One region of the Pseudoalteromonas sp. RWi3 genome, then DNA from elsewhere that is predicted to be linked to it. Evidence: predicted binding sites of a transcription regulator. Region 1 holds the regulator's gene; each other region holds the start of a gene.
The links. The regulator sigma-54, encoded in region 1, starts transcription at its own class of promoters, with help from an activator protein. The targets are predictions, from matches to a motif close to GTTGGCACGNNNNTNGNNT.

Region 1 (6,305 bases):
GCACTATTCATGCTCGTGAAAGCGTTGCTCTATCAGTTCGCCAATAGAGTTAAGGGCCGGCTCTGCATCAGGCCCTTCACACACAACTTTTACTTCTTTACCTTGGCTGCTTTCAAGTAACATTAAAGCCAACACACTGTCACCTGCTGCTTGCTTATCATCTTGGAAAAGAGTGATAGTTGCATCAAATTTAACGGCGAGTTGAGCTAATACCGTTGCAGCCCTTGCGTGCAAACCTAATTTATTTCTAATTAAAAAAGTACCTTCTGAACGCATATACAACAGGCCTATTTAAAATCAATCTTGCTCACGATGGCGAATTTTTACATTGTTATGGCTCATTGCAAAGCTTTCACCTATGGTTTGCGCTAAATATACCGAGCGGTGTTGCCCTCCGGTACAACCTATAGCAATAGTCAAATAGCTACGGTTGTTTCGCTCTAAATGCGGTAACCAAGTTTGTACAAACGTTTGAATTTGCCAAGTAAATTTTTGCACTATGCTGTGGCTTGCTAAGTAATCTTTTACAGGCTGGTCTAAACCTGTGAGGGGCTTTAACTCCGGTTCCCAATGTGGGTTAGGTAAAAAGCGTGCATCAAAAACATAATCAGCTTGTTTAGGTATGCCGTGTTTAAAGCCAAAAGATTCAAATGTTATGATCAGTGTTTTATCTTTTTTACCTAAAATCTTTTCTCTGATCGACTCGGCCAGCTGATGCACACTGAGCTCAGTGGTATCTAAGATAAAGTCAGCGCGAGTTATTAGTACATCAAGTAATATTTTTTCTTGTTTAATGGCCAAATCAAGCGGCAAACTATCGATAGAAAGAGGGTGTAATCGACGAGTTTCAGAAAAGCGTTTGATAAGTGTTTGATCATCACTATCGAGATAAAACAAAGTTGGATTTGCAAAGCCAGGCAAATACTCAAGGATGTCGTTGAACTCTTCTTGTTCTTTGGGTAAATTACGCACATCAATACTGACTGCAATCTTATCGTAATTCTCTGACACACTTCGAACTAAAGAAGGGAGTAAATTGACCGGAATATTATCAACACAGTAATAGCCAAGATCTTCTAGTACGCGAAGCGCGACGGATTTACCTGAACCAGACCGCCCACTGATAATAATCAATTCCATGTAACCTCTCCTTCACTTTCTTATGAATGCTCAACAATAACTTGATACAAATCCTGATCTGTTTTTGCGCTACGTAGTTGTTTACAAAACTCTTTATCGTTAAGTTTATCAGCAATTGTTGCTAACGTCTTCAAATGAAGTTGGCAATCTCCATCAGGTACGATCAGTGCTACAAAAATATCGACAGGACGATTATCAATTGCATCAAAGTTAATGGGGGTTTCACTCACTAAGATTAATGCTAGAGGAGATTGTGCGCCACTCATGCGACCATGTGGTATAGCAATACCTCGACCTATGCCTGTGCTACCAAGCTTTTCCCGATTTAATAATGCGTTAAGGATCTCTTGCTGTGTGAGGTGAGGAAGCTTTTCATGAGCCAATTGGCTAATAAATTCTAGAATTCGTTTTTTGCTATTAAAAAGGACCGCAGCTTTACTGCAGTCCTCAGAAGTAAGTGAACTTAATTTCATAGTATTAGTGTCGAGCGTGCTTCTCTTTGTGTTTTATTACTTGGCGGTCTAATTTATCAATCAGTCCGTCAATCGCAGCATACATATCTTGATGTTCAGTTGAAGCAAATAAATCAGCACCGCTAACATGTATTGTGGCTTCTGCTTTTTGACTTAATTTTTCTACGTCAAGAATCACATGTACATTATTAATACTATCAAAGTGCCTTTCAAGCTTCGCAAACTTATTGTGTACATAGTCTCTAAGTGAATCGGTAATTTCTACGTGGCGACCAGTTAAGTTAATTTGCATAAGCATTTTCCTTCTTTGTTTTTTACGCCTTAAATCAAACTCTTTCTTTGATTTGACGGTGGAATAGCTAGAGACTCACGATATTTTGCAATTGTGCGTCTAGCTACTTTGATACCTTGCTCAGCCAATATATCTGCAATTTTACTATCACTCAATGGTTTCGCTGAGTTTTCTGCGCTAATAAGCTTTTTGATCAATGCACGGATAGCTGTAGAAGAGCATTCCCCGCCATTTTCGGTGCTTACGTGACTAGAGAAAAAGTACTTCAACTCAAAAATACCACGTGGTGTATGCATATACTTTTGAGTTGTTACGCGTGAGATAGTTGACTCATGCATCTCGACCATTTCTGCTACATCATTTAGTACCATCGGGCGCATAGCTTCGGGGCCGTGTTCAAAAAAACCTTGCTGCTGTTTCACTATACAATTAGTTACTTTGAGTAATGTTTCATTACGGCTTTCTAAGCTTTTAATAAACCATTTTGCTTCTTGCAGATGCGAACGAATAAACTGACTGTCACTGCTCGATTTTACTGAGCGAGACATGGCGGCATACTGGCTGTTCACTCTAATTTTAGGCATGCTTTCTGGATTTAATTCCACCATCCAGCGCCCTTTAACTTTTTTCACTGAAACATCAGGGATAACATACTCAGACTCTTCGCGCACAATAGTATCTGCGGGCTTAGGGTTCAAGCTGTGTATCAGTGTCATGACTTCTTTTAGCTCATCTTCTTTAAGCTTAGTCTTTTTCATCAAAGTGCGATAGTCACGACTTGCTAAAAGATCGATATGCTCGGTTAAAATCATTTTAGTCTCTGCAAGCCATGGCGTTGCAGGGTCGAATTGATTCAGTTGTATACATAAACACTCTTGTAAGCTGCGTGCGGCAATCCCTATTGGATCAAACAATTGGATGCGTTTTAAAACAGCTTGAACTTCATCAAGTTCTATTTCTTCTTCGTTATTATCTTTGTTTAAACTTTCAACAATGTCTTCGCAGCTCAATGTTAAAATACCCGATTCATCAATCGCTTCAACAATAGCAATGGCTATGGCTTCATCGGTCGGGCTAAATGGCGTTAATTGTAGCTGCCACATAATGTATTCATGCAGCGTTTCAGTGGAAGCACCTTGGTAAATAGACTCATCTTCAGGCATTGGTCCTGATGAGCTAGAAGGCGCAGCGCTCATGTACTCATCCCATGTTACATCCATGGCCATTTCGTCGCTGACAGTTTCTTTACTGAGTGCTTCACTACTTTCTTGTTCGTATTCACTTGGTGTTTCATCAGCAGATGCACTGACTGTTACTTCATCAGTGTCTTGTTTTTGCTCATTTTTGCCTGCAGTTTCATCACTAAATTCATGCTCCTCAACTTCTAGTAAAGGATTACTGTCGAGTGCTTCCTGAATTTCTTGTTGTAGATCCAATGTACTGAGTTGCAACAAACGAATAGCTTGTTGTAACTGAGGTGTCATTGTCAATTGCTGGCCCATGCGCAGCTGGAGTGATTGCCTCATTTATCTTTAACAATCCTTTTATTATGTAATCAGAATTAAGTTTAGCAGATAGTTAGCTGAACGTTGGTTTATAGCCTAAATTGCTCACCCAGATAAACATCGCGTACTGTTTGGTCGGCAAGCACATGTTCAGGAGTGCCTGAAGCAATTAGCTCACCATGAGAAACAATGTAGGCTTTTTCACAAACATCAAGGGTTTCTCGTACATTATGATCTGTAATCAACACCCCGATGCCTCGGTTTTTAAGGTGTTCAATTATTTTCTTTATATCTAACACTGAAATTGGATCAACACCAGCAAAAGGCTCATCTAATAAAATAAATTTAGGGTTTGCGGCTAATGCGCGTGCAATTTCAACTCGGCGGCGTTCACCACCTGATAACGCCATACCTTGGCTATCGCGAATGTGTTGTATGCTAAATTCATCCAGCAGGCCATCCAGAGCTTGTTCTCGGCCTTGCTTATTTAAATCGTTTCGTGTTTCTAATATCGCCATCAAGTTTTGATAAACCGTTAATTTACGAAAAATAGATGACTCTTGCGGTAAATAACCAATACCTAATCGTGCACGGCTATGCATAGGCAGTAATGTAATGTCGTTATCATCAATGCTTATTTTGCCTTTGTCGCTCGGTACTAAACCAACAATCATATAAAAAGTGGTCGTTTTACCTGCACCATTTGGGCCTAGTAAACCGACAATGCTTCCTGCACTTACTTCTAAACCCACACTCTTTACAACTTGGCGGCCTTTATAGCTTTTAGCTAAAAATTCAGCTTTTAACGTACTCATGGCTGACCTTTTGACTTTGCTTTTTTATTTTCGATGGGCACTAAAATAGTATGTACGCGGTCATCTGAGTTTTCATCTTTTTGCGCACTAATTAGTTGCTGCTCCATGTCGTAAGAGATGCTTTTAGCATTGATCTTTTGACCTGCTTGAGTAACCTGGGCATCACCAATTAGGGTTAAGTAACGTTCAGCTACATCGTAACGAACTTCGTTTGCGCTGGCACTCATGATTGAACCGTCATCTTGTTTTTCTTCGAAATAAGCTGGACTGCCTGTTGCAATAAGCAGTTGCTTATTCTCACCTAACTTGTCGCGTTTATGTACTTCTAAGCGGTCAGCAGTAATGCGCCGTGCGCCATGGATTATTTCTACGTTCGATTCAAAAATACCGACATTAGATTTTAGCTGTGCTTGCTGTTTATCGGCACTTATTGATACTTGGTTTGCAGCGGGAAGTTCACTTTGCGCAACACTTGAGTAAGCAATGAATAGGCTTGGAATTACAAGCATTTGGGCAAGTTTATTGGTCATAATATATGGTTCGCGTATGGTTAATTAATTCAATTACTTCGGCTTTTAAATCGGCTTTTAGTCCACGCCCAGTAATTTTTAAATCAGGCCCGACTAACTCTACAGGTTGTTCTGAACTCATGGTTTGTAGCTCAATATCAACCTGGATGTTATCGGCATTAATATGATCTATCATGGCATTTTCTGTAAGGTTAATTGCCGTCACATTGCCTTCTAAAATCAGCTGGTTATTTTCATATAATGTGGCCTCAGCTGCATTAATCTGCCACATTTGCTCTTGATTATATAAAGTAAAAATAGGCTCTTCAAAGTAAGTAAACCCTAACTGCTGATATAGTTCCATTTTTGCAGCAGTTACTTTGTGGCTTATTTTTCCTTGCTCGTCAAAGGCTGTTTGTTTTAATGCGACAGCTGTGTAATCAGGTTTTGCAATAATATCCTCTTCAACGAGCTGCTGTGTGTTAGATTGGTTAAAGTATGGATACCAAAGCCAAACCATACAGCCTATAAATAGTACGCTTAAAATTAAACGCGCACTATTCATGAGCTAGTCCCTGTACTCGTCAGCGGTAGGCCATTTTCAAGCATCAGTAAATCAGTAAGCTCTCTGACCGCACCAAACCCACCCGGTAGCATGGTTGTGTAATGTGCTATTCGTTTTATCAACGGGTGAGCGTCATTAACCGCTACAGCAAAACCAACTTGTTCCATTACAGGTAAATCAGGGCCATCATCACCAATGTAAGCAATTTCATCATCAGTTAAAGCCAATGTATCTTTTAACTCTTGATAGGCTTGTAATTTATTCTCTTGGCCTTGATAAATATGCTTAACAGTTAGACTAGTCATTCGCTGCTGAACAATGTGTGAATGACGCCCTGTAATCACTGCCACTTCAATACCACTTTTTATTAAAGCTTTAATACCAAAGCCGTCTTTAGTGTTAAAGGCTTTTAATTCTTCGCCTTGGTTACCAAGGTAAATTCGGCCATCAGAAAAAACACCATCAATATCGCAGATTAGTAGCTTTACTTTTTTAGCGCGGGTCTGGGTATCTTTACTTAGTGGTTGATATAAATCAGCAAACTGCATTTATAAAACTCCTGCTTTTAGCAAGTCTTGCATATTAAGTGCACCAATAGGGTGTTGGTTATCATCAATAACAATAAGGCCATTTATTCGTTTACGTTCCATGATGTTTAGCGCTTCAGCGGCAAGCATATCGGCTGTCGCTGTGGTACATGAACGCGTCATAACCTCACTGATTAGGGTGTTATGAATATCAATACGTTGTTCTAAAATTCTGCGTAAATCACCATCGGTAAATAGCCCTGTTAGTTGTCCAGCTTCATTCACAACAGCGGTCATACCTAGTCCTTTGGCTGACATTTCTATCAAGGCATCTTTTATGCGCTGGTTATCTTTAATGATAGGCGTTGCATCACCATCGTGCATCAAATCTTTCAAGCACAGTAACAAACGTTTGCCTAAACTTCCGCCAGGATGAGAAAGCGCAAAGTCATCCGCGGTAAAGCCTCTGGTTTCAAGTA
Region 2 (6,305 bases), on a different contig from region 1:
CCCTGTTAAACCATCAAAGCACTGTTCAACACAGTAACCTGATTTAACCAATAAATCGGTGAGATAATGATTTAACGTATTATCGTCTTCAATTAATAAAACTTTTATTTTTGACACTAGAAATCCAAACCAATATAAATGGTAATTATTATCATTTACATAATAATCACTGAGCTATGTAATGTAAATAAGTAGCTAGGTATTTAAAAAACGCACAACTTAGGTCATATTGCAAAACGAGTATAGTAAAGCGATTTATCTCCTGAGCACTTCCCTAAGCGACATGATCTATTTTCGCTAATATTTATTAAAGAAACTATTATGGAGTGACAATATAAGGCTAAGGCATTGTCTGAAACTCTAATCCTGCACCTTAATTGCACAGGATAAACCTGAAGAAACGATGGTATTTATATAATTTCACATGGAAATCTGAGCCACTGGTTTTAAATAAATATTTAAAATTATTTTCCCACGACTCAGAGTAAACTGAATAAATAAAACACGTGATAATACTGTGCTTTAATAAAGACTGAAAGGATATTATTCGTTGGGTTTCGTGATGCTCAAACACAACCTACGTAGCCAATTTTAACGCTGAGCAGCTTAAGACTTACAGCTTACCGCTCCTAGCTGCTCTAAAACTGACGGCTACGCTCTACCGCACCAACATATAAATCAACTGTACAACCAATGAAATCATCACTAATGGCCAAATATACTTTGCATATTTAGTTGCGCCATCTAAACCCATTTTTGATTGATACTTTTCAAGTAATGGCACAAGAATGACAAGAGCGACAACTAAGGATATTAAAATCACAAAAATATTCATACCACTGCCTTTTAAATTCAGGTTCTAAATTTAGGTAATTAGTAAAACTAACGTTGATTATACCCAAAAAGCGCCCAAAAAAAAGCGCAGTTTAAACTGCGCCAGTCGGTTGGAAGTAAAAGTTATGCAGTTCTCAACATGAATGAGCACTGCAAATTGTTCTTTAACCCACAAGTGCTAACAAAATACCTGCAGCTACGGCACTACCTAGTACACCTGCTACATTTGGCCCCATTGCATGCATCAATAAGAAGTTATGCGGGTTGTTTTCAAGGCCTACTTTGTTCACTACTCGCGCAGCCATTGGTACGGCAGAAACGCCCGCTGCACCCACTAATGGGTTTATCGGTGATTTAGATAACTTATTCAAACCTTTTGCCATAAACACACCTGACGCTGTACCGATAGAAAACGCCAATGCGCCTAACGCTAAAATACCCAGTGTTTCGACAGTTAAAAACTTGTCTGCGGCTAATTTAGACCCTACAGCTAAACCTAAGAAAATCGTTGTGATATTGATAATCTCATTTTGTGCACTATTACTTAAGCGATCAACCACACCCGATTCACGCATTAAGTTACCTAAACAAAACATGCCTACAAGTGGTGTTGCAGCAGGTAAGAACAACATAGTCAAACCCAAGACCATTAGAGGGAAAATGATTTTTTCCTTCTTAGACACTGAACGTAATTGTGGCATTTGAATTTTGCGCTCTTCTGGCGTTGTAAGTGCACGCATAATTGGCGGCTGAATAATCGGCACAAGTGCCATATAAGAATACGCAGCTACAGCAATGGCACCGAGCAAGTCTGGCGCTAATTTTGATGCTAAGAAAATAGCTGTTGGACCATCAGCACCACCGATAATTGCAATCGCAGATGCATCTTGTAATGAAAACTCAAAACCAGGTACATAGTTAAGTAAGATAGCACCGAATAACGTAGCAAAAATACCAAACTGAGCAGCAGCACCAAGTAACATCATACGAGGGTTTGCTATCAGGGCGCTAAAATCAGTTAATGCCCCAACCCCCATAAAGATCAATAACGGAAACACACCAGTATCAATACCAATATGATAAACGTAATACAACAAGCCACCGGGGTCTGATAAGCCCGCAACGGGGATATTAGTTAATATGGCACCAAAACCAATGGGCACCAATAATAATGGTTCAAAGTTTCGCGAAATCGCGAGGTATAATAATAAACACCCTACTGCGATCATGATTAATGCAGGAAACGTGAAATTAGCGATACCCGTTGCTTGCCAAAGATTTAGTAATGCTTCCATCCTCTACACTCCTAAGCCATTGAAATCATAGCGTCACCAGTTGTAACAGAGTCACCCTCAGCAACGAGTACTTCTGCAATCGTTCCACTGTGTGTGGCACGGATCTCAGTTTCCATTTTCATCGCTTCCATGATCATCACAACGTCACCCGCATTCACTGCTTGACCCGCTTTAACCTTGATTTTAAAAATGTTACCCGCAAGTGGAGCATTCAATGTTTCTCCAGATGCAACTGATGCAGACTGAGGAATTAACTCACTGTCTTTAAGTGTTACTTCTTTTAACTCACCGCCTTGGGCAACAACAACATCATATACTTTGCCATCAACTTTAACGCTGTATTGCTCTGCTTTAACGGTATTGTTATTAGGCTTGTTGCTAGAAGGCTTGTCTTGCTTAGCTGATTCAGCACTTGGTACTGCTTCAAATGCATCTGGGTTGTTACGGTTTTTCAGGAACTTTAAGCCAATTTGAGGGAACAATGCGTATGTTAAAACATCGTCAATTTGTTCATCTGCTAGCTCTAATCCTTGCTCCTGCGTTTCTTTTAACAACTCTGTGTGTAGCGTTTCAAGCTCAGGCTGAAGTACATCTGCTGGACGACATGTAATAGCTTCGCCACCATCAAGTACGCGTTCTTGAAGTTCCTTATTCATAGGCGCTGGCGTTGAACCATACTCACCTTTTAGCACACCCGCCGTTTCTTTTGTGATGGTTTTGTAACGTTCGCCAGTTAGTACATTCAATACAGCTTGAGTACCAACAATTTGTGAGGTAGGTGTTACTAATGGTAAAAAGCCTAAGTCTTCGCGTACACGTGGTATTTCAAGAAGTACTTGGTCTAGCTTATCAGCTGCACCCTGCTCTTTTAATTGGTTTTCCATGTTAGTCAACATACCGCCAGGCACTTGGGCTAATAGAATACGACCATCAACCCCTTTTAAACTGCCTTCAAATGCCGCATACTTTTTACGAACATCACGAAAATAGGCTGCAATCTCTTCTAGCTGGTTTAGATCCAAGTCAGTATCGCGATCAGTTCCTTCAACAATTGAAACAATGGTCTCTGTTGCGCTGTGGCCGTAAGTCATACTCATAGACGAAATTGCTGTATCGAGCATATCAATACCGGCATCTATTGCTTTTTGATAAGTCGCGGTGCTCAAACCAGTAGTTGCATGACATTGCATTGCGATAGGAATAGAAACAGTTTCTTTTAATCCTTTGATCAATTGCTCACAGTCATAAGGCTTAAGTAAACCTGCCATATCCTTAATACAAATTGAGTGACAACCTAAATCTTCTAACTGCTTAGCTAAGGTTAACCACATATCAAGTGTATGAACTGGGCTGACTGTATATGAAATAGTGCCTTGCGCGTGTGCACCCACTTTTATTGCAGCTTTGATAGCTGTTTCAAGGTTACGCACATCATTCATCGCATCAAAAATACGAAAAACGTCAACACCATTTTTATGGGCTCGTTCAACAAACTTTTCGACCACATCATCAGCGTAATGACGATACCCTAAAAGGTTCTGACCACGCAGTAGCATTTGTTGCTTCGTATTTGGCATTGCTTTTTTAAGTGCACGGATGCGCTCCCACGGATCTTCGCCTAGGTAACGAATACAGGAATCAAATGTTGCCCCACCCCAAGATTCTATAGACCAATAGCCTGCGTTATCTAATTTTTCAGCTATAGGCAACATGTCATCTAAGCGCATGCGTGTTGCTAACAAAGATTGATGTGCATCTCTGAGTACCAACTCAGTAAGTTTTAATTTAGCCATAGGACACCCCTTATTGTTTTTGATTATTTTTGTATTGAGCAATCGCGGCACTGATTGCAGCGATGTGGCCACTAGGCACACCTTGAGATTTGAGCGATGGAGTGCGTGTAGCTTCAGCCACAGGCTCTTCAAATCGACTCATTAATTTAGACATGAGTGTAATTGCTGAAATTAGCAATGATAAAAAAATGAAAACACCCACCATACCAGTAACCATTAAATTTGCTGCTGTTGCAAGTGATTGACCAATATCCATGCAGACCCCCTAAATACAAAATTTGCAACCCACACCACAAGTGGGTAATAAACCAGTTTATATAAATAATTATTCAGCAATCATAGCAAAGATAGGAACCCTATCCAAGCTTTGTAAATTGGTAAAACCAATTAATATTAAAATAACATACCCACACTTAACTTAACACTCTCAATATTGGTATTATTTGCTGTGATATAGATTACAAAAATAGTCAATATAGCTAAAAGTTATGAGCTAACTTAATTAGCATGACTATTTTTAATTTTTAACTTATAAAACCAACTAGTTCAGAATTAAAATATAAAGAAAGTTAAATTGGTCTTACCAAAAAATAGCTTAATAAAGGAATATATAACAGCAAGCATAAGTTACACGTAATAAAGTAAATATTACTTACACATTTTTTTCACCCGCTTACCAATTAAAGTCAACCCACTGAAAATAAACAACTAAATTTATGGCACATAACTAGCATTAACTAATTCGTACAAATTAACAAACCAAGGAGACGACAATGTTACGCTGGACAATTACATTTTTAGTTATTGCACTTATTGCTGCAGTGTTAGGTTTTGGTGGCATCGCAGGTGCCGCAGCAGGAATTGCCAAAATTATATTTTTTATATTTTTAGTATTATTAGTTATTTCACTAGTTTCAGGTGCGCTACAAGGCAAAACACCTTAGTCGAAACATATACATACTGATTTATTTATTATTTATTTACAAGGAATTACATTATGAAATCTACAACAGTAAAGACTGCCGTTATCGCCCTTTTCGCAAGTGCTTTTATTATGGGCTGTGAAGACAATCATGCCGAAGAAGCCGGTGAGCGCATTGATGAAGCAGTAACAGATGTCGGTAACAAAATAGAAGATGCATGTGAAGAAGTTAAAGAAGGCGTAAAAGCCGAAGAAACTAACTGTTAATTCAAGCATAATATAAAAAACGACTCATCCGAGTCGTTTTTTATTGATTAAATTAGGCTCTAGCCTCTAACATCAAGCGCTTCATATCGCGAACCGCTTTATCAATGCCATCAATGGCTGCACGGGCAATGATTGCATGTCCAATATTTAGTTCATAAATATCTTTCATTGCAGCAATGGGTTTAACGTTATGGTAATGCAAACCATGTCCTGCGTTTACCGTCATACCTAAACTAGCGGCATATTCGACACCTTGGCGAATGTGCTCAAGTTCTTTATTCATATCAATGTCATTTTCAGCATCTGCATATGCGCCGGTATGAATTTCAACAAATGGGGCATTACATGCTTTTGCGGCATCCAGCTGTGATTTATCAGCATCTATAAATAGCGATACTTTGATCCCCGCAGCAGTCAGCTTTGCTGTAGCTGATTTAATTTTTTCAAAGTTTGCTACAACATCTAAACCACCTTCAGTAGTCAGTTCTTCACGTTTCTCTGGCACTAGGCAAACATACTCAGGCTTAACATCTAATGCGATATCCAGCATTTCATCAGTTACTGCAATCTCTAGATTCATGCGTGTTTGAATAGTTTTGGCCATCACATAAACATCACGGTCTTGAATATGGCGGCGGTCTTCACGCAAGTGGATAGTTATACCATCAGCGCCAGCATGTTCAGCTACACTTGCTGCATGAGCGGGATCTGGGTAGTTTGTGCCGCGTGCTTGGCGTAAAGTTGCGATATGATCAACGTTGATACCTAACAGAATGTCTTTCATTTTTTACCTATATAATTATTTAATAAAAAGCTCACGGCTTTTTAGTGGTTTTTTACCAAGCAATGGCTTCATTAAATGACGGCTTAATTGTTTCGCCATATATAGCACATCAGGTGCACTAAAGTCATGATCTGCAATTGCATTTAACTGAGCTCCCGTAAACCCATCCCCTTTTAAGTCTTGGGCAACAAAACCGTATTCGGCATAGTAACTATACGTGTGCGCCGCATCAATTGGATCGCCCGCCGCATCGAAAGTAAAATCAACACCATAGCCGAGCAACTCTAGTAACTGAAATTCATAAGAGCGCAACACCGCTTGTAAGTTTGGATGTTGGTTTAGCTGCGCAAGGTGAGTTTTATATAACTGATAAGCGTAATCAATGGGTTCATTAATTGGCACAATGCGGT
Region 3 (6,305 bases), on a different contig from region 1:
CGTTACTTGCTGGTTAGGCGCAACAGAACCACGTTTGATACGGCCGATACCGATTACACCTTTATACGAGTTGTAATCAAGCTGAGAGATTTGCATTTGGAAGTCACCTTCAGGATCTGCATCCGGTGGTGATACTTCGTCAACGATCATCTTAAACATAGGTTCCATGTTGTCTGATGGCTCGTCTAAATCTAGTGTTGCCCAGCCATTGATAGCTGATGCATAGATTACTTTAAAGTCTAACTGTTCGTCAGTTGCGCCAAGGTTGTCGAATAAATCAAAGATTTGATCCATAACCCAATCTGGGCGAGCGCCTGGCTTATCAATTTTATTGATAACAACGATTGGCTTTAAGCCTTGCGCGAATGCTTTTTGCGTTACGAAACGCGTTTGTGGCATTGGACCTTCTTGAGCATCAACAAGTAATAATACTGAGTCAGCCATCGAAAGTACGCGTTCAACTTCACCGCCAAAGTCGGCGTGTCCCGGGGTATCTACGATATTGATATGGTAGTCATTCCAAGAGATGGCCGTGTTTTTAGCCAAAATGGTAATACCACGTTCTTTCTCAATGTCGTTTGAGTCCATCACGCGCTCTTCGTTACCGCCGCGTGTTTCTAATGTACCTGATTGCTCAAGTAGTTTGTCAACCAAAGTTGTTTTACCATGGTCAACGTGCGCGATAATCGCTATATTTCTTAACTGTTCGATGCTCATATATTTACTCAGAGAAGTTTATTCTCATTGATCCTGCAAGATCTACGCACTCATCTGCGTTTTCACCAGATGTCCCAGCATAGGATTTAAAAGGGCGCATATTATCCCTCATTAATGACATGGATGAAAGTTTATCCAATATAAATTTCAAAACTTTCTCAATACTTTTACTAAGTATCTGTTTTATATATGACAAATATATGAATTAAATTTCAATTATTTAGCTCACTTTGGTCATATTGACTATTTTTAGGATATTTTTGGAAGTCTTTCGCATTTAGGTTATGCTAATTTCAAGTGATTAAATTGTCAGCAAACACGCATCGTAAACATTGCACCAAAAAGCAACATTTACGCACCAAATTGGTGCTTTTGTTTATTAGTATTTCAGGTGTTTTTATTTTTCCGCACTATAAACAATCGGTTATAAAACTGGCACAAAATCAGCTTACTTAAACTCAAAAGCAGTTATGCAGCAATAATAAAACCCAACAGTTGGAGGACACATGTCACAATCGGTTTTAGATTTTATTAAAGAAAATGACGTTAAGTTCATTGATTTACGCTTTACAGATACTAGAGGTAAAGAGCAACACGTTTCTATTCCTCATCACCAAGTTGATGAAGACTTCTTTGAAGACGGTAAAATGTTCGACGGTTCTTCAATCGCAGGTTGGAAAGGCATCAATGAATCAGACATGGTATTAATGCCAGTTGCTGAATCAGTAAAGCTTGACCCATTCACAGAAGAAGCAACATTAATCGTTCGTTGTGACGTTGTGGAGCCATCTACATTACAAGGTTATGAGCGCGACCCGCGTTCTGTTGCAAAACGCGCTGAAGAATACATGCGTTCTACTGGTATCGCTGATACTGTGCTTTTCGGCCCAGAGCCAGAGTTCTTCCTATTTGATGACGTTAAATATAAAACTGACATGTCAGGTTCAATGTATAAAATTGATGCTGAAGAAGCTGCATGGAACTCTGATAAAGATTACGAAGGCGGTAACTCAGGCCATCGTCCAGGTGTTAAAGGCGGTTACTTCCCATGTTCACCAGTTGATTCTTCACAAGATTGGCGTTCAGCTACTTGTTTAGTGCTTGAAGAGCTTGGTCAAGTTGTTGAAGCGCATCACCACGAAGTTGCAACAGCTGGTCAAAACGAAATTGCTACTCGCTTTAACACTATGGTATTAAAAGCTGATGAAATCCAAGAAATGAAATATGTTATTCATAACATGGCTCATTTATATGGAAAAACAGCGACATTTATGCCTAAGCCTATCGTTGGCGACAACGGTTCAGGTATGCACTGTCACCAATCTTTAGCAAAAGATGGCGTTAACCTATTCGCAGGCGACAAGTACGGCGGTCTTTCTGAAGACGCACTTTACTACATCGGTGGTATCATCAAGCATGCTAAAGCAATCAACGCTTTTGCTAACGCGTCAACTAACTCCTACAAGCGTTTAGTACCAGGTTTTGAAGCACCAGTAATGCTTGCATATTCAGCACGTAACCGTTCTGCTTCAATCCGTATCCCAGTGGTACCATCAGAAAAAGGTCGTCGTATCGAAGTACGCTTCCCTGATCCAACTGCTAACCCTTACCTTGCATTTGCTTCAATGCTTATGGCTGGTCTTGACGGTATCAAAAACAAGATCCACCCTGGCGATGCAATGGACAAAGATTTATACGACTTACCAGCAGAAGAAGCAGCTGAAATTCCACAAGTTGCAGCTTCATTAGACGAAGCGCTTGCAGCACTTAGTGCTGACCGTGAATTCTTAACGCAAGGTGGCGTATTCACTGATGACTTAATCGATGCATACATCAATCTTAAGTCTCAAGAAGTTGAAAAGCTTAACATGACAACTCACCCAGTTGAGTTTGAAATGTACTACAGTGTTTAATGCGTTGTAGATAGAATTGTCTAGGTCATAGACAAGTCTTAATGTGTGTTCTCAAGGCCCGCTTGTCGGGCTTTTTTTTATGGCAAAAAGTAATTTTTTCCACTAAAGTTTAAGCAGTTTTTTTGAAGTGCAAGGCTGGCCTAAAAGTGAAGATTACCGTTATTGGTTTGTTGATAATCATATTATTCAGTCTTTACAGTCATGCTGGTGATAAGAAGATTTATTCGTGGAAAGATAAAAATGGCGTACTCGTTTTTTCAGACACGCCCAGACCTGGGGCGGTGGAAGTCAAACTAACAAGCCAAGTTCTCTCAATGCCAACAACGGATACCAGTATTTTAAATGAAACTAAGCCGACTGCTATAAAACCTTTTAAGATAGAAATAGCATCGCCAGAAAATGAGCAAACTATCCGAGAGAATACCGGTTCGGTCTATGTAAATAGTCGCGTAACCCCTCGCTTTGAAAGTGACTTTAAAGTTCAATTATTCGTTGATGGAATCGCACATGCTCAACCAAGTGCAACTAATACGTTTGCGCTTCGTAATGTTGACCGAGGTGAACATTCTTTACAGGTTAAGCTATTTGACCCCAAGGGTAAGATCATCGCTGTGAGCCCAAGCAGTGTCTTTTTTATGCATAGGCAGTCAGCATTATAAACTGTAGAGTCGTTTTTATCGCGCTTGCTGATAAATAAACTATGCTAAGCTGGCCTTATCATCAACGCACTAAAATGGTGCAACATGCCCGATAATAAAAAATTTAATCCTGAGTTACTCGCCAGTATTTGGAAAAACCTAACCACAGCCGTGATTTTGGTAGACAAAGATTTTACCCTTGTTTATGTAAACGACAGCGCCAGTGAGTTATTAGGGCTCAGCCCAAAACGGATGCTCAACCAACCTTTCGATAGTTTATTTAACTACCACTCTGTAGACCTTAAACGTATAGCTCACTACTCACTTATAGACGGAGTAGATTGCCACCAGCATAGAGCTGACGTGGTGTTCGTAGATTCTCGCCATGCAAAGTTAGCCATTAGCGCACGACGTGTAAAGCTTGATGATGCGTTTTATATTTTATTTGAATGTCGTCAAACAGATGATGAAATTCGCCACGACCAAGCTTCCAATCAGATGCACCAATACCAAGCTGCACGTAACTTAATACGGGGTCTTGCCCATGAAATAAAAAATCCCCTTGGTGGAATACGCGGAGCGGCGCAATTATTGCAGTATGAGGTTGATCAGCAAGAGCGAGACCAATGTGCTGAACTTATAATTGAACAAGCCGATCGCTTACGTGAGCTCGTAGATAAATTGTTAGGGCCGAATCAGTTACTAAAAAAGACATACGGTAACATTCACCAAACGTTAGAATCGGTTGTTAAATTAAGTACACTTGATAGTAATAACAATATTAGCTTAGAAAAAGATTACGACCCGAGCATTCCCGACGTTTATATAGATCAAGGGAAAATTCAACAGGTGGTATTAAATATTGTTCGCAACGCTCAGCAAGCACTTGTTGATGGAGGTGTGATTAAGCTAAAAACACGCATAAACCATCAACAGCGCAGGCCCGGAAAAGCGCCTAAAAAAGCACTGCTGATCCAAATATCAGACAACGGACCAGGAATAGATAGCAGTATTAGAGAGACTCTCTTCTATCCGATGATCACCAACAAAGAAGGAGGATCCGGATTAGGGCTTTCAATAGCGCAAACTCTTATAGACCAACATAACGGCTATATCGAATGCGATAGCTGGCCTGGTCACACAGAATTTAATATATATCTGCCTTTTGTGGATTAATCGGTTGGAGTCGCCATGAAAACAGTTTGGCTTGTTGATGATGATGCGTCTATTCGCTTCGTTTTAGAAAAGGCGCTTTCGCGCGCAGGATTTAATACTGAAAGTTTTGCTAATGCACAAGATGTATTAACGGCACTTAAATTTAGCCAACCAACCGTGCTTGTCTCTGATGTACGTATGCCTGGTATGGATGGCATGGCATTACTAGAGTTAATCGCAGAACAAAACCCTGGATTACCTGTGATCATAATGACTGCCCACTCAGATTTAGACTCAGCGGTCAACGCATTCCAAAAAGGTGCTTTTGAATATCTGGCAAAACCATTTGATTTAAATGAAGCGGTCGCTTTGGTTGAGAGTGCTTGTCGTGCAAACTCAGCAAAGAAAACTAAGCGTAAAGCTGCCCCTCCAAAAAGTGCGCACATTATTGGTGAAGCGCCTGCTATGCAAGAGGTTTTTAGAGCAATTGGTAAGCTGTCAGCATCGAGTATGAGCGTACTCATTAATGGTGAGTCAGGCACAGGTAAAGAGCTCGTTGCAAGTGCCTTGCACAATCACAGCCCTCGCAAAGAAAATCAATTTATTGCCTTAAATATGGCGGCAATCCCAAAAGAATTAGTTGAATCTGAGCTCTTTGGCCACGAGAAAGGCGCATTTACCGGCGCCGACACCGTGCGCAAAGGTCGCTTTGAACAAGCCAATGGCGGCACTTTATTCTTAGATGAAATTGGTGACATGCCCCTTGATGTGCAAACACGTTTACTGCGTGTGCTTGCTGATGGCGAGTTCTATCGCGTAGGTGGTCATCAAAGTATTAAAGTTGATGTACGTATTATTGCGGCAACACACCAAAACCTTGAAGATCTTGTTAAGCAAGGTAAATTCAGAGATGATTTATTTCATCGTTTAAATGTGGTGAGATTACGCCTACCCGCTTTGCGTGAACGCACTGAAGATATCGAGCGTTTAGCGCAACACTTTTTACATAAAAGCGCAAAAGACCTACAAGTAGAAAGTAAAATACTCAGTCCTAAAGCCACAGAACAATTGCGTCTTTTTAATTGGCCGGGGAACGTTAGACAACTTGAAAACACCTGTCGCTGGTTAACTGTTATGGCGCCTGGTGAGCTGGTAAGTGAACAAGATTTACCGCCTGAAATACTTGAAGCTGAAGCTACTCAACAAGAAGGCGACTGGCTTGATTCTTTCCAGCAATGGCTCAATCAAGAGTTAAAGCAAGGCAAAGAGAATATCTGGCCGAATATTCAAGCACAATTAGAAACTCGTTTAATAAAAACAGCATTAGCTAACTGTGCAGGGCATAAGCAAGAAGCGGCCATTAAAATTGGCTGGGGCCGCAATACATTGACCCGTAAGTTAAAAGAGCGCAATATTAGTTGATAGCGAGTAACAGCAATGACCTATTTCTATGAAGTTAATTGAACATATTCCATTAATAAGGCAAATGGAGATCATCAACAGGCTAAACTTTTTTAAAGAGTTTACCTTAGACGAACGACAAATATTGCTTGAATCATTTAGCCACTTATATTTAGTGCAACAAAACCGTTTTGTGTTTAAGCAGTTTGATAACGATAAACAGCTCTATATTGTATTGAGCGGCAAAATTGTTATTTTTAGGCATAGCCACTTGCTCGACTTAGGCACAATTGAGCCCGGTGAATTTATAGGTGAAGGTGCGTTTATTAATAACCGTGCTAGAAGCACCAGCGCCCGTGCAATGTGCGATACTATTGTATTAGCTGTCACCCCAGAAGCGTTAACACGATTACCCAATGTTATTCGCGAAAAAATTAAAGACCGTATAATTGAAGGAATGAGCGAGCGCATTGCAAAGCTG
Region 4 (6,305 bases), on a different contig from region 1:
AGTTGATTGCATGGTTATGAATTTTAAAATGATATAAGTTATTTTTTTACAGTAGCTTAAAGTGTTTTTTATTTTTAATATGCATTTAGTTTTGAATAAAGTGATTAATTATTCAGATTAATTTATTTTTTGTTTGATGTTGTTTTGTTGACAGCTTAATGGATATTTAACCAATGCTAATAATAATAAAGCCAAGTACGAAAAAAAAGCACAAAAAAATGTTTACTTGGTTATATGAAGAGTGCGAAAAACGGCAAATTTATGTTGATACATTTGCAACTACAGGGGATTTTAACTTTGATTGTGCAAAAATAGTGCAATTAGCTAAGCCGCATGTGCGTGCTGTTGTATTAGGGGGAGATGGTACGCTTCACCTTGCTGTGAATGCATTACTTAAAACGGGTTGCTCTTTGGCGTTATTGCCTTTAGGTACGGGGAATGATTTCGCAAGAGGTTTTGCATGCTCAAAAGAAGCGTGGCAGCAAGCTGTGTTTGCTGCACAAGAGCAGGCAATTGATATTGGGCAAATCAATAACCGCTACTTTATTAACGTGGCGGGTGTTGGGTTTGATGCGCATGTTGTTAACGCGTTACAAGATAAGTCTAATTTATCGTCTTTGGGTTACAGTCTCGCAGGCTTTCAGCATTTATTAAAATATAAACCTAGCAGACTGAATGGACGTTTTGCTGATGAATTAATTGAGCACAAAAATTTGATTACAGTGTTTGCGAATCACCGTTATTTTGGTGGTGGATTAGCCATCGCACCAAAAGCGCAATTATCGGATGGAAAATTAGAATGCTATGCCATGCCTGCACATGGATTGTTTTGTAATTTATATAGTTTTATCCGCTTGATGTTAGGCTGTCATCATACAATACGAGGTTTGAATTATCAGCGCTTGGATAAAGCGTGTATAACAAGTGAGGGGTTACCAATAGAAGCTGATGGTGAGCTAATAGGTGAAACACCTGCAACGATTACGGTACACCCGCAGGCACTACGATTTTGTGTGCCTTCAGAAAATAAAAAAAGCACCTAACAAGTAGGCGCTTTGGCGTTAGTTGCGCTATTGCGCATTCTAACTGGGGATGGAGCTTTTTTGCTGAATAGCTCTTGCTGCAAAAAAAGCGTTAATTTTTTTAGTCGGCGTCAGTACGATAGCGTTGCCAAGCAATACCAAACTAAACCCTAAAAAGGTATTGGCCTGCCATATAAAGCCTTCAAATAATGTACTCAAAGTTACTGCTACCAATGGAAACAAAACAATAACGTAGCTTGCTCGCTCTGGACCAATATTTTTAAGTAGTGCGAAATAGCAAGCAAACGCGATAACAGTGCCAAATACGGCTAAATAGATTAATGAATACCAGTAACTCGCTGGTGCTGAAAAGCTCATACTTGCATCACTGACAAGCAAGTAAACAAATAAGCCAACTGCGCTGTATAGCATACCCCAAGCATTGCCTTGCATTACGCCAATGTGTTGTTTGGAGTTTCTCACGCTCACCATATTACCCAATGAAGCCACAAAGGTACCTGTGAGGGCAAGTAGTAAACCGACCAACACCTCATTATTCAGGTTGAACTGCTGCAGCTGTGGCCAGAATAAGCAAGCAATACCTATTACCCCTAAAAGGGCACCGAAATATATACGTTTAGCGATCGGTTTGCCAAAAAATAAGCGCGTATTGATAATATTCATTAATAACAGTAATGAAAAAGCGATTGACGCCATGGCTGAAGTTAAGTGATTTTGCGCCCAGTACAACATTAGGTAATTTAAACCAAAGTTACACAAGGCTAATAAGACAAAGAATAAATGATCTTTTTTGGCGTATTGCATGGGTAACTTTTTAACGCTTACCCAACACCACATTAAAATAGCGGCAAGTAAAAACCGATAAAACAGCGATGCTTCAACGGCGACATCACCTAATTGAAATTCAATAGCGAGCCATGTTGAGCCCCAAATGAGTACAGTAACAAGATAAAGCGCAATACTTTTCATGGCATTGTTCCAGGTTGATGGAGGGTGTAGATTAAGTGTGTATTTTAGAGCGGTTGTGTATACTTAACATACACAGAAAACCATAAATGTAACCTATACAGATTTTATGGCTATCAGGGTTAAAAAGGATCAATGCTATGTCACTAGTGGTGAGTAAAGGTAATCAGGACTTTTTATATCAACAAGTAATGCAGTTAGTGCGCGAGCTGAGTGATCAAGGTACGTTGTTGCCTGGTGAGAAGTTACCTTCGTTGAGAAAAATGGCAGATAAACTCACTGTCAGTATTCCAACCGTTAAGCTTGCTTATCAAACGCTTGAAGCTCAAGGCTTAGTCGAGGCACGTGAAAAATCGGGTTACTTCTTAAAAGCAGCCGCTGTTCAACTGGCAAGACCAAAGCGGATCAAATTAAGCCGAGAACCGGTGTCGGTAAACATGCAGGTATTGATTGAGCAAGTCTATGATGCTATTCACAAAGCGGATGTGGTGCCTTTTGGTATTGCGAACCCTGTAGCAGCAGCACCAACAGATAAAATGCTAGCACGCACAATGCGCCGAGTTATGTCTATGGCAGGCAGTAGAGCAATTAACTATGGAGCAATAGATGGTTACGCACCGCTAAAAAAACAACTCATTCATCGTTATTTAGATTTTGGTATTGGTATAGATAACCAAGAATTAGTGATCACCAATGGTGCACAAGAAGCCTTATCGATCGCGCTTAAATGTGTTGCTAAAGCAGGAGACGTGATTGCGATCGAATCTCCTTGTTATTTTGGTATCATCGAGTTGATCGAAAGTTTGGGCTTAAAAGCCTTGGAGATCCCTTTATGTCCAGATGACGGGATCTGGCTTGATGATCTCACTCAGGCGCTGAATGATCACGATATTAAAGCATGTGTTTTTTCAACTTCGATTAATAACCCTGTCGGCAGTTTTATGCCCAATCATAAACGTAAGCAATTGGTGGAGCTATTAGAGTCACATGATGTTGTGTTGATTGAAGACGATGTATATGGCGACTTATACTTTGGCGCTGAGCGTGGTACACCTGCGCAAGCATATTCCAAAAAAGGATTAGTTATCACATGTGCTTCATTTTCGAAGACCGCGGCACCCAGTTATCGAGTTGGCTGGCTCATTGCAGGCCAGTTTGCGCCAAAAGCCCGCCGTTTTAAGCGAGCATTTAGTTGCTCCACCTCATTGATCAATCAGTGGACGCTGTATGAGTTTGTTGCCAGTGGCGAGTATGAGCGTAATTTAAAGCTGCTCAGGCAAAAGCTGCGTAGTAATAAAGAGCGAATGATCTGGTGTTTGCAGCAGTCGTTACCAACCACTGTGAGAATTAGTGATCCGCAAGGAGGGTGCGTGATCTGGATTGATTTAGGTAAAGATTACGACAGTGTTAAATTGTTTCATTTAGCATTAGATGAAGGGATCAGTATTACTCCTGGTTACATATTCTCAGCGACAAACAAGTATCGGAGCTGCATACGACTAAGCTATGGTTTACCTTGGAGTGAGCGCTTTGAAAACGCGATTGCGAAACTCGGTGAGTTGTTACATTTAGCGAAGAAATAAAAAAGCAGCAATGGGGTAAAACCACATTGCTGCTAAAGGGATATCAAATTTTTAAATAACAGTTAGTTATTTTGTTTATAAGTGAATAATTGGTAGCTTTTAAGCTCAGGGACTAGTTTTACAAGTTGTTGCTCTTGCTCTGCAATAGTTGAAAAATTTCCGCACAATGCATCAGCACGTTTTTCTAATTGATCCGCTTGTGCCTGAACGCGCTCTTCAATTTGTGAGCCCATATTTTCCATACGTTCTTCAAATGCTTGCATATCACCGCCAGAACCCATTAATTCTGAACCAAGAGCCATTAAAATACTGCCCATTGATTGCATCATGGCTGATTCAACAGCGCTTTCAATTTGTTCATCAAAGTGGTGTTCAAAGTTTTCACCAAACTCGTTAAAGCTTTGTTGGCCCATTACAAATGCGCCTTGCTGGTAAAATGTGTCTTCAACTTCAACTTCAATGTCAGCCATAAGATCATTAATGCTATCAAAACCTTGGATGTTAAAAGCATTGGCTACTTCTTCAATAGCTACTCCCGCGATTTTTACACCATCAAGGGCAATGTTAGCGACTTCTGGTAGCTGGCTGCGTAAACTATCTGAGTAATTAGTAATAGCTTGACGCTGTTGGCTGTTCAATTGCATTGTTTGGCCGTTAATCACTAAATCGGCATTTCTGGTAAAGACCATCTTTTGATTATCAGCGGTAAAAATCTCAAGTTCGCTTGGTAAAATTCTTACATCGTTTTGAAACTCGACTTCACACGAATCACCACTAAATGAGATGTTGGTATCGTGATCATCATGTGCCATTGCGCCTGTAGCAATAAATAAAGAACCGACTAAAAGTAACTTTTTCATTTTTGTAATCCTGTTAACTGTTGTTTTTAACGATTGTGTAATTAGTAGTTATCAAGTTTGGTGCCAACTTTTTATTCTTTACTAAACATGGGTTTATGTTTTTTGTGGTAGGTGGGTGATAATAATAATCTTAAATAAATAGCTACATTTTAGTTATTTTGACCAACATTTATAAAAGTATAAAAAATACTTATCGTATCGATAAAAAACTCTCACTTTCCAGAATTCAAATTTAGCGCTATTTATTCACATTACTGACATATCGCCTTTGTAAGATGAGGCTATGGCTTTACTTTGATGTTTTTTTATACAGCTAAATAACATCAAACATTTTTAATTCTGCCAATGACAGTAATCACACTGTTTTGGTCTAAAACACTTTATGGAGTGGGTTGTGGGTAAGACATTTAGTTACGATGCGCTAGATGACGATTTTGTTGAAGATGAGTACGAAATGGTTGGGCGTAATCAGCACGACAAGAAAAAGCAAAAGGTAAAGAAAAAGTTGGAAGACTACCTTGAGCAAAAACGCTTACGAAAAAATTTAGGTGACGAAGACTTTGATGAGTACCTAAACGATTAAATTAAAATAAAGAGGCTTTTGCCTCTTTATTGCTTTTTATAAACCTAGCGCTTTAATTATGCTGTTTTCAATTGCTTCTGGTTTAGTAAAGGGTGCAAAACGTTTAATTGCTTCGCCATCTTTACCGATTAAAAACTTAGTGAAATTCCACTTTATTTTGCGCGTTATAAACCCTGGCAATTCAGATTTTAAATGCCTAAAGACAGGGTGAGCATGCTCGCCATTTACATCCACTTTGCTCATGATTTGAAAATCAACACCGTAATTTAGTAGGCAACCTTGCTTTATTTGTGTTGCATCTCCGGGTTCTTGTTTACCAAATTGATTGCAGGGAAAGCCAATAATAACCAAACCTTTTGAATGGTATTTTTCATGAAGGGTTTGCAGTCCTTCGTATTGAGGAGTAAAGCCACATTGGCTTGCGGTATTAACTATAAGCACAACTTTATCTTTGTAGTCATTAAATTCAACTTGTTGCCCTTGTAGGCTAGTTGCGCTGAGTTGGTAAAAATCTTTCATAATGAACGCTTATTATTGTTGTTGATTAAATTCTATCCTGAGTAGCTAAAGACTTAAAGAATAAAATTTAAGCATTGTTAAAGCTGACCAGCAAATGCTCTATTAAAAGTCTGACTCGGTACGGCATTAAATCTTTACGGGGGTACACTAGCCATGAGGCATTATCACTGACTTGAAACTCATTAAGCAATGTAACTAATTTACCCGATGCCACATAAGGCTGCACAATATCGCTCGCTAAATGTGCAATCCCCAAGCCAGCTAATGTTGCATTGAGCAGTGCTTGAGGGTGATTGCTACGCCAGTTTCCATTGACTTTTACTTCTTTGATATCACCGTCAAAACTAAATCGCCAACGTTTGTTCATAGCAATCAGGCAATTGTGATCAATCAGTTGTAAGGGGGTCTGTGGTGATGTATTGGCGGCTAGATATTCAGGGCTAGCTACTAAGGTCATTATTCGTGGGCACAGAGGGCGAGCAATTAAATTAGAGTCTTGCATACGGCCAAAGCGAATGGCTAAATCAAACCCTTCTTCCACTAAATCGACATTGCGATTGTTAAAGTCCATTTCGACTTCCACCTCAGGGTATCGTTTTACAAATTCAACTATTTTGGGTGCCACTTTGTTTGCAACAAACTCACCGGCACCAGTAATACGAATTAAACCTTTAGGCTGCCTTTGTTCCCCTTGCAGTTGGGTGTTGGCATCGAGTAACTCTTGTTTGATTGCTTTGAGCTTTATTGCATA

Region 2: a site for sigma-54 is predicted at 4,638-4,656, ahead of ACFI4Z_RS08440 (DUF1328 domain-containing protein). Genes of this name have one in related genera too.
Region 3: a site for sigma-54 is predicted at 1,149-1,167, ahead of glnA (glutamate--ammonia ligase). Genes of this name have one in related genera too.
Region 4: a site for sigma-54 is predicted at 4,502-4,520, ahead of ACFI4Z_RS10360 (YggN family protein). Genes of this name have one in related genera too.

Annotation. Positions count from the first base shown of each region.
Region 1 covers NZ_JBHNYL010000011.1:37,516-43,820, reverse strand. The annotation lists gene ACFI4Z_RS14005 (HPr family phosphocarrier protein) at 4-276, opposite strand; gene rapZ (RNase adapter RapZ) at 298-1,140, opposite strand; gene ptsN (PTS IIA-like nitrogen regulatory protein PtsN) at 1,161-1,613, opposite strand; gene hpf (ribosome hibernation promoting factor) at 1,618-1,905, opposite strand; gene ACFI4Z_RS13985 (RNA polymerase factor sigma-54) at 1,935-3,431, opposite strand; gene lptB (LPS export ABC transporter ATP-binding protein) at 3,500-4,225, opposite strand; gene lptA (lipopolysaccharide transport periplasmic protein LptA) at 4,222-4,755, opposite strand; gene lptC (LPS export ABC transporter periplasmic protein LptC) at 4,745-5,299, opposite strand; gene kdsC (3-deoxy-manno-octulosonate-8-phosphatase KdsC) at 5,296-5,847, opposite strand; gene ACFI4Z_RS13960 (KpsF/GutQ family sugar-phosphate isomerase) at 5,848-6,305, opposite strand, start outside.
Region 2 covers NZ_JBHNYL010000004.1:255,365-261,669, forward strand. The annotation lists gene ACFI4Z_RS08415 (response regulator transcription factor) at 1-117, opposite strand, end outside; gene ACFI4Z_RS08420 (hypothetical protein) at 659-835, opposite strand; gene ACFI4Z_RS08425 (sodium ion-translocating decarboxylase subunit beta) at 999-2,129, opposite strand; gene oadA (sodium-extruding oxaloacetate decarboxylase subunit alpha) at 2,141-3,922, opposite strand; gene ACFI4Z_RS08435 (OadG family protein) at 3,933-4,178, opposite strand; gene ACFI4Z_RS08440 (DUF1328 domain-containing protein) at 4,696-4,866, shown strand; gene ACFI4Z_RS08445 (hypothetical protein) at 4,920-5,111, shown strand; gene pdxJ (pyridoxine 5'-phosphate synthase) at 5,164-5,895, opposite strand; gene recO (DNA repair protein RecO) at 5,911-6,305, opposite strand, start outside.
Region 3 covers NZ_JBHNYL010000010.1:24,974-31,278, reverse strand. The annotation lists gene typA (translational GTPase TypA) at 1-717, opposite strand, end outside; gene glnA (glutamate--ammonia ligase) at 1,224-2,630, shown strand; gene ACFI4Z_RS13275 (DUF4124 domain-containing protein) at 2,777-3,289, shown strand; gene glnL (nitrogen regulation protein NR(II)) at 3,374-4,444, shown strand; gene ntrC (nitrogen regulation protein NR(I)) at 4,460-5,845, shown strand; gene ACFI4Z_RS13260 (Crp/Fnr family transcriptional regulator) at 5,874-6,305, shown strand, end outside.
Region 4 covers NZ_JBHNYL010000006.1:132,098-138,402, forward strand. The annotation lists gene ACFI4Z_RS10345 (diacylglycerol/lipid kinase family protein) at 174-1,043, shown strand; gene ACFI4Z_RS10350 (DMT family transporter) at 1,083-2,012, opposite strand; gene ACFI4Z_RS10355 (aminotransferase-like domain-containing protein) at 2,150-3,592, shown strand; gene ACFI4Z_RS10360 (YggN family protein) at 3,655-4,452, opposite strand; gene ACFI4Z_RS10365 (PA3496 family putative envelope integrity protein) at 4,847-5,035, shown strand; gene ACFI4Z_RS10370 (glutathione peroxidase) at 5,072-5,554, opposite strand; gene ACFI4Z_RS10375 (LysR family transcriptional regulator) at 5,622-6,305, opposite strand, start outside.